Regions from separate parts of the Kribbella sp. NBC_01505 genome, predicted to be linked through region 2. Evidence: riboswitches for the same ligand, from Rfam matches in the RefSeq annotation. Region 2 holds a riboswitch; the other holds the start of a gene.
What was found. A riboswitch is a leader RNA that binds a small molecule or an ion and turns the genes downstream of it on or off. The one in region 2 is predicted to bind thiamine pyrophosphate.
Positions count from the first base shown of each region.

Region 1: linked by a shared signal. The riboswitch ahead of thiC (phosphomethylpyrimidine synthase ThiC) and the one ahead of thiS (sulfur carrier protein ThiS) in region 2 are both predicted to bind thiamine pyrophosphate.

Region 1 covers NZ_CP109425.1:4,479,489-4,486,940, reverse strand. The annotation lists gene OG474_RS21240 (DUF4190 domain-containing protein) at 1-386, shown strand, start outside; gene OG474_RS21235 (DUF2752 domain-containing protein) at 436-864, opposite strand; gene OG474_RS21230 (RDD family protein) at 920-1,534, shown strand; gene OG474_RS21225 (hypothetical protein) at 1,551-2,105, opposite strand; gene OG474_RS21220 (SatD family protein) at 2,102-2,704, opposite strand; gene OG474_RS21215 (alpha/beta fold hydrolase) at 3,205-3,549, shown strand; gene thiC (phosphomethylpyrimidine synthase ThiC) at 3,528-5,150, opposite strand; TPP riboswitch at 5,143-5,262, opposite strand; gene OG474_RS21205 (lysophospholipid acyltransferase family protein) at 5,293-6,039, shown strand; gene OG474_RS21200 (hypothetical protein) at 6,135-6,695, shown strand; gene OG474_RS21195 (hypothetical protein) at 6,699-6,932, opposite strand; gene OG474_RS21190 (anion permease) at 6,946-7,452, opposite strand, start outside.
Region 2 covers NZ_CP109425.1:4,358,768-4,366,219, reverse strand. The annotation lists gene OG474_RS20670 (GNAT family N-acetyltransferase) at 1-396, shown strand, start outside; gene OG474_RS20665 (hypothetical protein) at 588-1,511, opposite strand; tRNA gene OG474_RS20660 (tRNA-Lys) at 1,736-1,808, opposite strand; gene OG474_RS20655 (hypothetical protein) at 1,965-2,627, shown strand; gene OG474_RS20650 (G5 domain-containing protein) at 2,774-3,403, shown strand; gene OG474_RS20645 (DUF5937 family protein) at 3,439-4,374, shown strand; TPP riboswitch at 4,546-4,661, shown strand; gene thiS (sulfur carrier protein ThiS) at 4,651-4,881, shown strand; gene OG474_RS20635 (thiazole synthase) at 4,883-5,659, shown strand; gene OG474_RS20630 (GNAT family N-acetyltransferase) at 5,662-6,429, shown strand; gene OG474_RS20625 (hypothetical protein) at 6,426-7,452, opposite strand, start outside.

The sequences.
Region 1 (7,452 bases), 120 kb from region 2:
CGGGGCAGCCCGGGCAGTACGGCCAGCCCCAGCAGCCTGGCTACGGCCAGCAGCAGCCTGGGTACGGCGGCCAGCAGCCGCCGCAGCAGCCCGGCTATGGACAGCAGCAGCCTGGCTACAGCGCCTACCCGGGCGCCCAGGCCGGCGGCTACGGCTACGGCGGCGCCCAGGCCGCACCGAGCAACACCCCGATGATCATGTCGATCATCGGCATCGTCTGCTGGTTCTGCTGTTCCCCGGCCGCGATCGTCCTGGGCTTCCTGGCCCAGAGCAAGTACCGCGAGCAGGGTCAGTCGGACACGCTGGCCAAGGTGGCGTGGATCGGCGGCATCGTCGCCTTCGTCCTCGGCATCCTCGGCTACGCCACGGGCCTCGTCGGCCGCTGACGTCCAGTACGTGATGATCGCCGGGTAGCACCTAGCTACCCGGCGATCTTCAGTTCAGGTTGCGGGCGACGCCGTACACGATGAGCAGCGCGATGATCGCCTTGGTGAGCCAGTCGGTGACTCGCGGGCTCAAGGCCAGGCGGGGCAGCCGCACGACGCGCAGGGACTCCAGGGCCCACGCCAGGAGCTGGTAGCCGATGGCGAGGCCGGCCAACGGGCCCAGAACCAGTACGACGGGGTTGAAGTGCCAGGCGGCGTTCAGATCGCCACGTAGTAAGGCGGCAGCCATCCGGGTCGATCCGCAGAGCGGGCAGTTCAGACCGGTGGTGGCGTGCAGGACGCACGGGATGCCGAGCCCGGTCAGCTGATAGACACCGGCCAGCACGAAGCCGCCGACACCGACCGCTGCCAGCCCCTGCACGCGCCGGTCGACCGGCGGGACCGGCCCAGCGGGGCGAATTACGACGCCTTCACTCACCGGACCACAGTAACCTGCCTTCCAGTTCGCAGTCGTGCACCAGAGAGGAATTCCGGTGACCACCCCTCCGTCCGGCCCGTACGACGGGTCCACGCCGCCAGGCCAGCCCAATCAGTACCCACCGGGTCAGCCCAACCAGCTTCCGCCGGGACAGCCCGGTGGCGGGTATCAGCCCAGCGGGCACATCCAGCCGGGCTACAACCCTTACAACCAAGGGCCTTCTGGGAAGGGCAGCTACCGGTACGCGCTGCCCGGTCAGCCGGTCGGCTACACCACCCGGGTGGGCGCCTCCCTCATCGACAGCGTTCTCCAGGGGTTTCCGATGGGGATCGGCCTCATCGTCACCATTTCGATCAGCACCGGCCCCCACGCCGACGCAGCCGGTCTCCCGCTGACCATCGGCGGCATCTGCAGCACCGTGATCTGGTTCCTGAACCGGGTGGTCCAGCAAGGCCGCACCGGCCAGTCACTCGGCAAGAAGATGACCGGGTCGCGGGTCATCAGCATCAGTACCGGTGAAAGGATCGGCTTCGGCGCGAACCTCGGCCGCGAGCTCCTCGCCTACTTCTTCAACTACCTCTGCTTCATCAACCTGCTCTGGCCGCTCTGGGACGAGAAGCAGCAGACCTGGCACGACAAGGTAGTCAACGACATAGTCGTCAGCACATGACCACTCCGTCTCAGAGCTAGTGCGATAGAAGGAAGCCGGCGCAGGTCACTGACCACAGGACGCTGGTGAAGGTGCCGATGATGAAGCGCTCCGCTACTGCTTGCGGAGTGACGGAGGCGGGCTGGTCAGGACTGCGTAGCTCGGGATAGCGGGCCAGCCCCTTGATCGCCAGCACGATGGCCAGCCCCTCCGGCCAGCCGGCCACCAGGGCCGCGAAGATCGCACCACGCTCGAGTGAACCGATCAGGGCGCCGCCACGCAGCACCTCACCGGCCTTTTGGGTCGACTGGGCCCGAGTGTTGCCCCGGTCCACCAAAGCGAGCACAGAGGTCGTCAGCGGGCCGCCGCCGGTCACTGCGAGCCCTCCGGCCAGCAGGAGCAGCACATTCCACCAGCGCTCGTCCCAGTCGGCCACACCGTTGCCGTAGAGCAGCACCAGGCCGCCGGCCACTCCACAGGCCAGCATCAGGCCGCTGAGGATGATCTCCAGCGTCGCACCAGCCTTGGGCACCCACGCCAGTACGGCGAGGATCAGCCCGGCTCCGGTGAGCGCCAGGACGAGTGCCGTCACGCAGCGACCTCGACGCGGGCGAGCAATTCGGTCGCGAGCAACCGTCCACGCTGCTCCTCGGCCACTCCGGCCGCCTGAGCCCGTTGGGTTACCGCAGATTGGCTGATCCCCAGTTTCACGCCGATCTCCCGTCGTGTCAGTCCCTCTGCCAGCAGGTCGGCGACAGCCCACCCGCGGTCGCTGCGCCGGCGCAGTACCGACGCCATCAACCAGAGCACCGTCTCCACCTGATCGGCCACCTGGGCGTCGGAGCCGCACACATTGACATGGTGCGGACTGATCTTCGCCTTGTCGACCGCCTGCCGCGCATACACGAACGCGTCCCCGTTACCGGCCCGCGTGCTGCGCGGGAGCGGCTCGATCACGTCGCCGATCCCGAGCCCGACGTACCAGGAGTCCAGGCGGAGCAGCTCGACGATGATGTCGATCGTTGCCTTGGCCCCGGAAAGCACGCCCTGAAACTCGTCCCCCGCGGTCCGCTCGAACTTGCGGAGAAGTCCGGGACGCCGGGGACGGCGATTCAGATTGTTCAGTAGCTCGGGTACGAGATCGCTGGTGATTCGACTGCCCCGCTGATCTACCGTGAGAACAAAGACCACTGCCCTGCACCTCCTCACTGACGGATTAAGGCTACAGTCTTATTCACGCTGAGTGAAGGCAAAAACCTGAATCGGTTCACCCGATCACTCCCCGTAGTCACCCCGCAAGGCAGCCGATTCCCCAATTCTCCGCTCAATCGAGCCACTTCGCCATCTCGACTCACCGGGCGATTTCACTCCGCGTAAGGCCGAAAAGCTCACTTTTCCTGCTCCAAAGGCCCCAAAACCGCCGCCCAGCACCCCATCGACCTACGGTGACAAGGTGGCGACACGAGCCCAGGGCCGGGCCGGCCGGGGCTCCCGGAATTCGCCGGTGGACATTCGGCCGGGGCCGGATTGATCCTCAACAGCCTGAACCGGTTCCCTGACGCGATCGCCGGTCACGTCTTCCTCGCTCCGGACTACGGGCTGCATTCCGACACCGAGAAAGTCGCGCGGGGCAGTAACTTCGCGACGATCTGCACCAGAGCCATCATCACCGACGCAGCATCGCCAATGCCGTGGCCGGTGGCCGGATCGACGGCCACGCCAAGGCGCTCGGCTTTGCTTACACCACTGAAGAACTGCGCGAGTCCGGGATGGTGAACCGGTACACGGTGAACATGGCGCTCGCGCAGAACGCCGATCACGCGGACACCGATCTGCAGCGGATCGACGGACCCGTCGGCGTCCAGGTCGGTGCGGACGACGAGGTGTTCGACGCGACGAAACTGGCCGAGTTCTCCCGGCAGGCGCCCCATGTGAAGGTGACGATCCTGCCGGGAGAGACTCACCTCAGCCTGCTCGACACTGCAGCGGCTCAGGTCGGACCCTGGCTGCAGAGTCAGTCGGCCAACGGCAGATAGACCTTGCTGTCATTGGCCTTGAAGGTCTCGGACATCTCGTTGAAGCCGGCCTCGATCGCCTCGGTCGACGTCAGCCCGCGCTCCTCGGCGTACTTGCGGATGTCCGCGGTGATCCGCATCGAGCAGAACTTCGGCCCACACATCGAGCAGAAGTGCGCGGTCTTCGCGGGCTCGGCCGGCAGCGTCTCGTCGTGGTAGGACCGTGCCGTGTCCGGATCCAGCGAGAGGTTGAACTGATCCTCCCAGCGGAACTCGAACCTGGCCGTCGACAACGCGTCGTCCCAGGCCTGCGCCCCCGGGTGCCCCTTGGCCAGATCGGCAGCGTGGGCAGCGATCTTGTACGTGATCACGCCGACCTTGACGTCATCGCGGTCCGGCAGACCGAGGTGCTCCTTCGGCGTGACGTAGCACAGCATCGCCGTACCCAGCCAGCCGATCTGCGCCGCGCCGATGGCGCTGGTGATGTGGTCGTACGCCGGCGCCACATCAGTTGCCAACGGCCCCAATGTGTAGAACGGCGCCTCACCGCAGAGCTCCTCCTCGAGCCGCACGTTCTCCGCGATCTTGTTCATCGGCACGTGCCCCGGACCCTCGATCATCACCTGGACGTCGTGCTCCCAGGCGATCTTGGTGAGCTCCCCGAGCGTCCGCAGCTCGGCGAACTGCGCCGCGTCGTTCGCGTCCGCGATACATCCCGGCCGAAGCCCGTCGCCGAGCGAGAACGTCACGTCGTACTCACGCAGGATCTCGCACAGCTCGGCGAAATGCGTGTACAGGAAGGATTCCTGGTGATGCGCGAGGCACCAGGCCGCCATGATCGACCCGCCGCGCGAGACGATGCCGGTGATCCGCCGCGCGGTCAGCGGCACGTACCGCAGCAGCACGCCCGCGTGCACGGTCATGTAGTCGACACCCTGCTCGCACTGCTCGATCACCGTGTCGCGGTAGACCTCCCACGTCAGTGCGGCCGGATCACCCTTCACCTTCTCCAGCGCCTGGTAGAGCGGCACGGTCCCGATCGGGACGGGTGAGTTCCGCAGGATCCACTCGCGGGTCTCGTGGATGTTCTTGCCGGTGGACAGATCCATCACGGTGTCCGCGCCCCAACGGGTGGCCCAGACGAGCTTCTCGACCTCGTCCTCGATCGAGCTGCTGACCGCGGAGTTGCCGATGTTCGCGTTCACCTTCACCAGGAACTTCTTGCCGATGATCGTCGGCTCGCTCTCCGGGTGCCGGCGGTTGACCGGGATGACGGCCCGGCCGCGGGCCACCTCGGACCGGACGAACTCCGGATCCATGTTCTCCCGGAGTGCGACGTACCGCATCTCCTCGGTGATGGTGCCTGCTCGGGCGTGGGCGAGCTGGGTCAGGTTCGCCCGCCCGGCCACCCACTCGCGCCGCAGCGCGGGCAGACCGGTCTGTACGTCGATCTGCGCGGTCGCGTCCGTGTACGGCCCGGACGTGTCGTACAGGTCGAAGTGCTCGCCGTTGGTGAGATGGACGCGGCGAGCTGGAACTCCCAGCTCGCCGCGGTAGATCTTCTCCGACCCCGAGATCGGGCCGGTGGTGACAGTCGGTCGTACGGTGCCGATAGTTGTCACTTGCTGTGCTCCCTACGCCGGAATTACCCGGACAGGTTCGGCGGTCGGCGGCGCCGGATTCCTCCAGCCGCCCTCTCAGCCCACTACGGTGCGAGCTCCCGCGATCTCCAGTTATCAGCCATACCTTAGTAGAGTTCCGACGATGCGCGACTTTGTGTATCCGCCGGTAGTCGGTTTCGCCAGGACGGCCTTCAAGGTGCTGGACGTGAACTTCCAGCTCTCCGGCACCGAGAACGTGCCCCGTAGCGGCGGTGCGGTGATCGCGCTGAACCACATTAGCTACGTCGACTTCATCCTCGGCGGGTACGGCGCTGTGCCGAGCAAGCGGCTGGTCCGGTTCATGGCCAAGGACATCCTGTTCCGGAACCGCTGGTCCGGTCCGCTGATGCGCGGGATGCACCACATCCCGGTGGACCGCGGTGCCGGCGCGGCGTCGTACTCACAAGCACTTGAGTACTTGCGGGCCGGTGAGGTGGTCGGTGTCTTCCCGGAGGCGACGATCAGCCGGTCGTTCGAGCTGAAGGAGTTCAAGTCCGGGACGGTCCGGATGGCGGCGGAGGCCGGCGTACCGGTGATCCCGCTGATCCTCTGGGGCACCCAGCGGATGCTCACCAAGGACCACCCGAAGGACTTCTCCCGGCACCGCACGATCGCGATCACGGTCGGTACGCCGATGGCCGTGACCACGGACGACGATCCGGTCGAGGCGACCGCCGTACTGCGGTCGACGATGGCCGAGATGCTCGACGACACCATCCGCGCCTACCCGGAGCAGCCGCCGGGCGCCTGGTGGCTGCCGGCCGCGTACGGCGGCTCCGCGCCGACTCCAGAAGAGGCGGATGAGCTGGACCGCGAGGAGCTGGCACGCCGGGCCGAGCGGCGGCAATAGCACCGACGCACCCCGGACAAGGGGTTGACCCTTGACGGTCTGTGAGGGTACGAAGGGCACTTGTTATTGACAAGGCAGGAATCTGGGGGATTTCTGTGCTGCTTGCCTTGTGCTGGGCGGGGGAAGGTTTTGTGTTCGATTCACCGGAAGAACTGCGCCTGTTCGAACCCGGGACGCTGGTGGTGGCACCGCATGTCGCGGAGCACATCCCGGATGCGGGGGCCTATTTCATCGACTGGTCCACCCGGGACCTGGACGCCGAGCGCGCCCGTGAGGTCGAGGCCGCGGTCAACGGGCGCCGCTGCGCGAACGGCTGGTTCCCGCTCGAGCGCCTGGACAGCATCGGTCACCGGGGTTTCTGGCGCGGTCCACTGACCTATCTGGCCCAGATGACGGCAGACGACGCGGCCATCCTGCAGGACTGGGCCGCACGCGGCCTGACCGGTGAGAACCGGCGGCGTATCCAGGCCACCGTCGATCACCTGCTGCACCAGCAGGGGCACGCGGCCGCTGCCACCTGGGCAGTGGCCGTTCGCCCCCAGGCTGGTCTGGACGCGGACGCCCTTGGCGACCGGCTCTTCACAGCCTGGGAACAGAACCTCGACGCGGTGCGCACCAAGGACGTGGCCAAGGCAGTGCGCCGCTGGAACCGCTAGTGCCTAATGGAACTGCGGGATGATCAGGTAGAGCCCGTAGAGCACCGCAGCGAGGCACGCTGCGAAGCACAGTGACGCCACTGCGGTGTCCACCATCGGGGCCGGCCGCTTCTCGTCGATAGCTGCCGCCCGGCGCGCCATGGCGGTCACACCGAAGGCGAACAGCACCGCCAGCCCCACTCCGAAGAGCAGGCTGACCAGGGCGACCTCACCGAGTGCACTCCAGTTGATGTGCATCGTCCTGCCCCTCTCAGACCGCCGCGGGCGCCGAGGAGGCGGCCGGGGTGCTCGGGTACTCGTTCACGTTGTTGGAGGTGACCGGCGTACGCCGCGAAGCCAGGTAGATGCCCCCGCCGGCCGCCACAGCCAGTACGGCGATCAGCGCGACCCCGAGGTTTCCGGAGTTCGCGACGCGACCGGCCAGTGCCCCCACGATCGCCGCGGCGGGCAGCGTGAACAGCCAGGCCAGCGCCATCCGGCCGGCGACCGTCCAGCGCACCTCGGCCAGCCGCTTGCCCAGACCAGAGCCCAGGATGCTGCCGGAGCAGACCTGCGTGGTGGACAGCGGGAAGCCGAGGTGGGAGGAGGCCAGCAGCACTGCGGTCGAGCTGGTCTCCGCGGCGAAGCCCTGCGGCGACTCGATCTCGGTCAGGCCCTTGCCCATCGTCCGGATGATCCGCCAGCCGCCCAGGTAGGTACCGGCCGCGATCGCCAGACCGGCGGCGAAGATCACCCAGAGCGGCGGACGCGAACCCTG
Region 2 (7,452 bases):
CACGACGGCCAACTAGCCGGCCATGCCCTCTTCACCCGCAGCCTCCTGGACGCCCCCAAACGCCTAGTAGACGTCCAAGTCCTAAGCCCCCTGGCCGTCCTACCCGCCCTCCACAACCGCGGCATCGGCTCGTCCCTGGTCCGCCACGGCCTCGCGATCCTCGCCGACCGCGACGTCCCCGTCGTCTTCCTGGAAGGCGACCCCCGCTACTACTCCCGCCTAGGCTTCACCCCCGGCGCCGACCAAGCCTTCCGAAAGCCCTCCCTCCGCATCCCAGACGCCGCCTTCCAAGCCATCCGCCTCCCCGCCTACCAACCCTGGATGACCGGCACCCTCGTCTACGCACCCCCCTTCTGGCACCACGACGCAGTAGGCCTCCGAGACCCCAACGCCTAGGAGCTCTCTTGCTCCCGCGCCTCGCGCCGCCGGGCCCGAGTTGGAGCGGACCTGCGCCACTGACCAACCTGCTGCTGAGCTATCCGGGCAGCGCGTCCTGAGCGTGAACCAGCCAAGCCGACCAGACTTAGTCAGTGCTGGCGGTCCGCACGCACGCCCAACCACCTGTTGGCCGCCGAACTCGGGATGGGCTAGTTGGCTGGCCAGCGGGCGCGTAGGACGCCGTCGGGGTCGGGCAGCGCGCCTTCGAGCAGCGGGTTGTAGTCGCTCAGCATGTTCGGGATGACGAGTGCGGCGACCGCGTCGGTGGGGAAGTCCCCGGCCTCCGGGTCGTCGAGGTTGCGACTCTGAATGCGGCCGGCGGGATCCTCCCAGACATACTCGCAGTCGTCGGCCGTCGCGTTGACGGCCTCTACGTCGCGTGAGAGGTCGGGCCACACGGTCAGCATCGCCCGTGGTGCGAGTTGAAGATCTTCGATTGTTTCTGGCGTCAGGCGGTGCCATCGGAACAGGTTCCACGCCGGGCACTCCTGCAGCAGTAGGGTTCCCCGGCTAGCCATTAGGTCGGCAGCTTTCGCCCAGAACGCTGCATCGGCCGGCGGCCAGAAGTCTTCGTCCTCTTCGGCTTGCCTGTCCAGTAGGACCGGCAACAGTCCTAGATCGGTGACTGCGGCAACTGCTCGCTCGCAGGGGACGTGACTACCGACGTACATGTACTGGTCGAAGCCGAGGCTCACCTCGAACACACCGTCGACCTCGAGGTGACACGACGCGCCGTTGTCCCGCAGCATCGCGCGGACGAGCTCAACGCCGACCCCGATCGGCACAACCCGTCCGTCGTAGTAGTCGCTGAGATCCGGGGCGAACAGCCCCGCCAGCCCGTGCCCTTCGACCGGCGCCTCCAGCCCGAAATTCACAAAGCCAGTCACACCAGGCCGCCGAAGGCTGACCTCGGTGACGCCGCTCTCCTCAGCAAAGGCCAGCACCGCCGCGAGGTACGCCGCTTCCTTCGGCCCATGATCGCTCGCCTCGTCCTCAGGCCCGGCGTACAGCCCAGCCTCGTTCCAGTCGGCAGGGTCGTACTTCGTCACCTGATACACGTAGGGCAGCGCCACACCCCGAATGCTGCCAGCCGCCGAAGTGGCGTCGCCTCCCCTTTTCCGCGAGCGAGGTCGGCCTGAGCTGTCGCCAACGTGCTCCCAACGGCCGGTCCGCCGCCAAACTTCGTGTAGGGAGACCACGGTGGGCGCTCGCGCTGGAGGCGCCGAAGATGAGTCGCCGCCGGCGGCGGTGTCGTTTGGCTACTGGCCCCAGGTCAAGCTTCTGACCTGGGGTTTTGTAGGCCCCGTCGGACTCGAACCGACAACCCGCGGATTAAAAGTCCGCTGCTCTGCCAATTGAGCTAGAGGCCCCTGGTGGTGAGGGGTTGGGGAATAGTGTCGCAGGTTTGGGGGCGGGGTGGGGGTGGTGGGGTGGTTTGTGGGGTGTTCGGCGGGGGTGGTGAGGCGTACTGTCGGGGTCTGGGGAGTACTACTTCGCGCCGCGGGGGGCTGGGGCTAGGGGGCGTTATGGGGGTTGTGGAGCGGGCTGAGGTGGTGCGGGCCCATGCGGAGGTTGTGGGGGCCTGGCGGGAGATTGTCGAGCAGGCTTCGGATATGGGGCTGGCCGATCGGATCGCGATCGGGGTGACGTTGCGGGCTCGGGCCGAGGCGTTGGCCGGGTTCGAGGGGCTGGCTCGGGACGCGGGGGATCTGGCGACTGATGCGCGGGCGTTCGCGGCGGCGGTGCGGGCGCAGAATCCGTTGAGCGGGGTGATGGCGGGGGTCGGTCTCGCGGCGGGGGTGCTGGGGTTCTTCGGGTGGTGGTCGTTCCAGGCTTTGCGGACGGTGTTCGCGCCGGCGGCCGAGGTGGGGATGGCGCAGACGACCGCGGCGTTGATCGGGGTGGTGACGGTCGCGTCGGGGGCGGTGATCGTGTCGGTGGTTCGGGCCGCGCTGGAGGCTGCGCGGGCGGCGTTGGAGTCGCTGGAGAGTCTCGGTGCGCGGTCGCATCCTTCGGCGGTGTTGCTGCGGGAGGTTCGGCCGGCTGAGGAGCGGTTGTTCGCGGTGTTCCGGCAGCAGGTGCCGGAGCCACCGATCAGTGCTGGGCCGTTGATCGTGATCGGGACGGTCGGGGTGCTGGCGGGGGCCGTGTGCGCGGCGTTGGCCGGGGTCGGGGTAGCGGCCGGCTGAAAGTGCGCTGAGCTCTGGCCGAGGGGTCGATCGGAGTGCTATGCAGGTCTCTTCGCCTGGGTCGTCCAGGCGCTGACAATCCCGCCGCGGGGGGACCGACGGCGGGTTTGGGGGGAACCACTGTGGTGTGTATTCGTGCTGCGTTCATGGCTGTCGTGGTGCTCGGTTTCGGGGTCGGGTGCGGTACGGCGGAGTCCACCGAGCCGGCCGCGGTCGCCGGCAAACCAATCGCAAAGACCGTCACCACCCAACCGCCAACGGCTCAACCGGCAACCGCTCAACCCGCAACCGCTCAACCGGCGACCACGCCGACACCGGCCGTCACGACGACGGTGAAGCCGAAGCTCGTCGTACCGAAGACGACCACGAAATCGGTCGTCGAGCTCAAGGTGATCCCGTTCAAGAAGAAGACGGTCACCGACAGCGCCCTGCCGAAGGGCGAGCGCACGATCCGGACCCCGGGCGTCAACGGTTCCCGGAAGCTCACGTACGACGTCACCTATGTCGACGGGAAGCAGACGACGAAGAAGCTCGTCCGCCAGGAGGTCGCCAAGGAACCGCGAACCCAGGTGACGGCCGTCGGTACCAAGGTCGAAGCGGAGGAGACCGGCGGCGGCTGCGATCCGAACTACAGCGGCTGCGTCCCGATCGCGAGCGACGTCGACTGCTCCGGCGGCAGCGGGAACGGCCCTGAGTACGTCGATGGCCCAGTCACCGTCACCGGATCCGACATCTACCGCCTGGACGCCGACCACGACGGCATCGGCTGCGAGTAGGCACGGCATGCCGGGCCATGCGATGTAATGCGTGGGTGTTGACCTACGAGCTGACGTCCAGGGACCTGGAGGAGGTCCGGTTCGCGCTGTCGCCTGCGGCGGAGACTGTGCTGAGCCTGCGGGCGCTGCGGGACCCCGGTCGGTTTCCCCTGCAGCTTCCGTGGGTTCGTGCGGTGCAGCCGCTTCTGAGTGACCTGGACTGGACAGTCCTCGGCCAGCTCGTCAACGACACGATGGGCAGCCCGGACTTCCTCACGCCGCGGCCGACCTCGCCGCTCACCCAGTTCGCCGATGAGCTCGAGCTGATAGCCGCGGTCGATCAAGACACGTTCACCCGACAGCTCACGGCGGTGAACGGCGAGCTGGACCAAGACCTCACGCCGGCCCGGGTCGCCACGGCACTCAGCGACTACTGGCAGACGGTCATGGCGCCGTACTGGAATCGCATGCGGACGATCCTCTCCGCCGACATCACCTATCGCGGCCACATCCTCACCCAGCAAGGCACCGCCGCGATGCTCAACGAGCTAGGCCCCGCAATCTCTTACCACCAAGGGCTTCTGAAGGTCGACAAGGTCAGCGAACAAAGCCGCACCGAGAGCGTCGACGGCCGCGGCCTCGTCCTCCAGCCAACCCTCTTCGGCCCCCACGCTGTCATCCCGTACGACCCCGGCGCCGAACCGTTCCTCGGCTACCCGCCCCGCGGCCAGGCCAACCTGTGGACCGTCGTCGATCCGCCCACGCCACAGGACCTGGCCCAACTCATCGGTACGGCGCGCGCCCGCATCCTGCAGCTCCTCACGCATCCGCGCACCACCACCGACGTGGCCGCCGAGCTGCAGGTCACCCCGTCAGCGGTCAGCCAGCACCTCCAACTGCTCCGCCGTACCGGCCTGGTCGAAGCGCAACGAGCCGGCAAGCAGGTGCTCTACCGACCGACAGAGTTGGCCCAATTGCTGACAGGACACTAGTGTCCCGCAAACGATGTAGGTCGAGTGATATCGGTGTCCAGGTGCGTGCATCGTGGTGCTTGAGGCGCGTCCTCGATGCGGTGTTCATCGTGGGCGTGACTCAAGCGCCGCGAGGTGCGTGCCTGGGCGCCGATAGCGCCGAGCTACATTGTTTGCGGGACACGGAAGTCGAAACCAGACCGCGGGAGCTCGCACCGGAGTGGGCTGAGAGGGCGACAGAGCAGGCGTCGCCGACCGCTGAACCTGAATCGGGTAATTCCGACGGAGGGAGGACGCATGACGCAGTACGACGAGTCACCGGCCGAGCACGCCGTGTGGGTGAACGGTACGGCGACCACCAGCGGACCGGGGATGTCGGTCGCGGAGCTGGTCCGGGAGATGTCGGACCGGCAGACCGGGATCGCGGTCGCGGTGAACCAGAGTGTGCTGACCCGCGGCGAGTGGGCCGCCACGATCCTGACCGCGGGTGACCGGGTCGAGATCGTCGGCGCGGTCCAGGGAGGCTGAGATGGACGACCCCTTCGAGCTGGGCGGCCGCACGTACTCCTCGCGGCTCATCATGGGCACCGGCGGTTCGGCCAACCTGGAAGTGATGGAGGAGGCATTGATTGCCTCCGGCACCCAGTTGACCACGGTCGCGATGCGCCGGCTGGGCACCGGGCACGAGGGTTCGGTGCTCGATGTGCTGAAGCGGCACGGGATCGAGATCCTGCCGAACACGGCCGGCTGTCACACCGCCGCGGAGGCCGTGCTGACCGCGCGGCTGGCGCGCGAGGCGCTGGGGACCGATCTGATCAAGGTCGAGGTGGTTGCCGACGACCACCTGCTGCTGCCGGATCCGGTCGAGCTGCTCGACGCCGTCGACATCCTGGTCGCCGACGGCTTCACCGTGCTCCCCTACACGAACGACGACCCGATCCTGGCCCGCCGCCTGGAGCAGGCCGGCTGCGCGGCCGTGATGCCGCTGGCCGCACCGATCGGTTCCGCGCTCGGCATCCGCAACCCGCACAACATCTCCCTGATCGTCGAGGGCGCGAACGTCCCGGTCATCGTCGACGCCGGCCTCGGTACGGCGAGCGACGCGGCACTGGCGATGGAGCTCGGCTGCGCAGCCGTCATGCTGGCGACCCCGGTCACCCGCGCGGAGAAGCCGGCCCTGATGGCGGCCGCGATGCGCGACGCGGTCAGCGCCGGCCGGAACGCTTTGCTGGCAGGGCGAGTCCCCCGCCGCTGGCACTCCGCGCAGGCGTCCTCCCCCACAACCGGACTGCCGACTTCGGAGTAGCTATGGACTTGGCGACAGTAGCGGCGGCCAACGACGCGTGGATGGGTCCGGCGCCGGAAGGCTCGGAGATCGTGGAGACCGCGGAGTACCGGCTGGTCCGGCTCCCCGATCGCTTCCCCCATCCGCTGCAGGTGCAGTGGATCAAGTCCACGCGCCCGGCGGCCGCCGTACTGGATGACGCGGTTGCCAAAGCATCCACCTATGGCCTGCCCGAGGTGTCCGTCTACGTCAAGATCAGTTCGCCCGCGGGCCTCGACGAGGCGCTGCTGGAGCGTGGCGCCGAGTACGTCGACACTGCCGACGTACTGGCCCTAGCTCTGCCCGCTGAGGTCAAGGCACCGGAGCTCGAGGCTCGCTGGGTGACCGAGCTGGAGATCGCCCGCGATGCCAACGCGGTGGCGTCCACAGTCTTCGGTGGTTCCAGAGCCTCCGACGAGGATCTCGCGTCGCGCTTGGCCGCCTACCGCAGGCAGACCGAGGCGCAAGCCGGCGGCGTGCTGGTCGGCTATGTGGACGGCGTCCCGGCCGGAGCCGCCGGCATCGACCTGGTCGACGGTGTCGCGCGGATCTGGGGCGGCTCCGTCCTCGAGGAGTATCGGGGCCACGGCATCTATCGCGCGTTGACGGCCGTCCGGTTGGCCTACGCCGTTGAGCACGGCGCCACGATGGCGCTCACCCAGGGGCGAGTCGCCACGAGCTCCCCGATCCTCAAACGGCTCGGCTTCGTCTCCTACGGCCAGCAGCGTTCGTACCGGCTCCCGTTGAGCTAGTCGTTGTCGCGGATCGTTCCCGTCACCCGATAAGGCACCTTCAGTACGGCGCCGTCCGCCGCCGTGATCACGACCGTGAACGTCTCGGCCTTCTCACGGAGTTTGTCGTCCTTGATCGGTACGACGAACTGTCCGGTTGTCTGGCCTGGTTCGATCTGCGGGTAGAGGCCTTCCTGCGGGTTGACGAAGTCGACGCCGAGTTTCGCCGTACCGCTGCGAAGTTCGGCGGTCAGATTGACCGTGCGATCCGACGGGGCGGACAGCTTCATCGGAAAGACCACACCGCCACGCCCCTCGATCCCGACGCCCGGTCCGATGGTCACCGTTGGGGTCGGATCGTCGTCGCGCACAATCCCGTGGGCGAGCGACCGGCCGATCATCGCATCGGTCGATCCGGCGAGCACCATGATGAACTCCTCGTCCGTCCCGTCCCGCTTGTTCGGGCGCAGCGGAACCTTGATCGTGACCGAGCGACGCCCGGCGGGAATCGTCACCCGGCCGTGGAACGCGCCCACCACGTCACTGTTCAGATCCCCGGACAGCTCCGCCCAGAACGTCACCGGCCGCGGGCTGACCCGCGACATCCGCACCTGGAAGTCGGCCGTCCGCGGTCCGGAATCACCCTCGACCATGTCCACATCCGCGACCGACAGCACCGGCAGCATCCGCGGTCGCCACTGACTGAGCGCAGGAGTCGAGAACGACAGATCAGCCAGGTACGCCGTACCTCGGGCAACCCGATCGGTCCGGATCTCCACCGATCGCACGTCGCGGAGATCAACCGCAAGACCGGCCAGCGGGATCCGGACCGTCTGCATCAGCACCTTCGGCAGCAGATAAGCGATCTTGCCCGGCAGTGGCTGCAACGCCTTACTGACCGTGGATACCGGCACGCTGGCCACCCGACCGTGACCGTCGACCAACCGGACCGAAAGATCGGTCGACCGTTCAGTTGCCGCACGCAACGACAGCACGGAGTACTGCCGAACGTCGCGCCGTCCAGCCGGCAGATCGAAGCGCAGC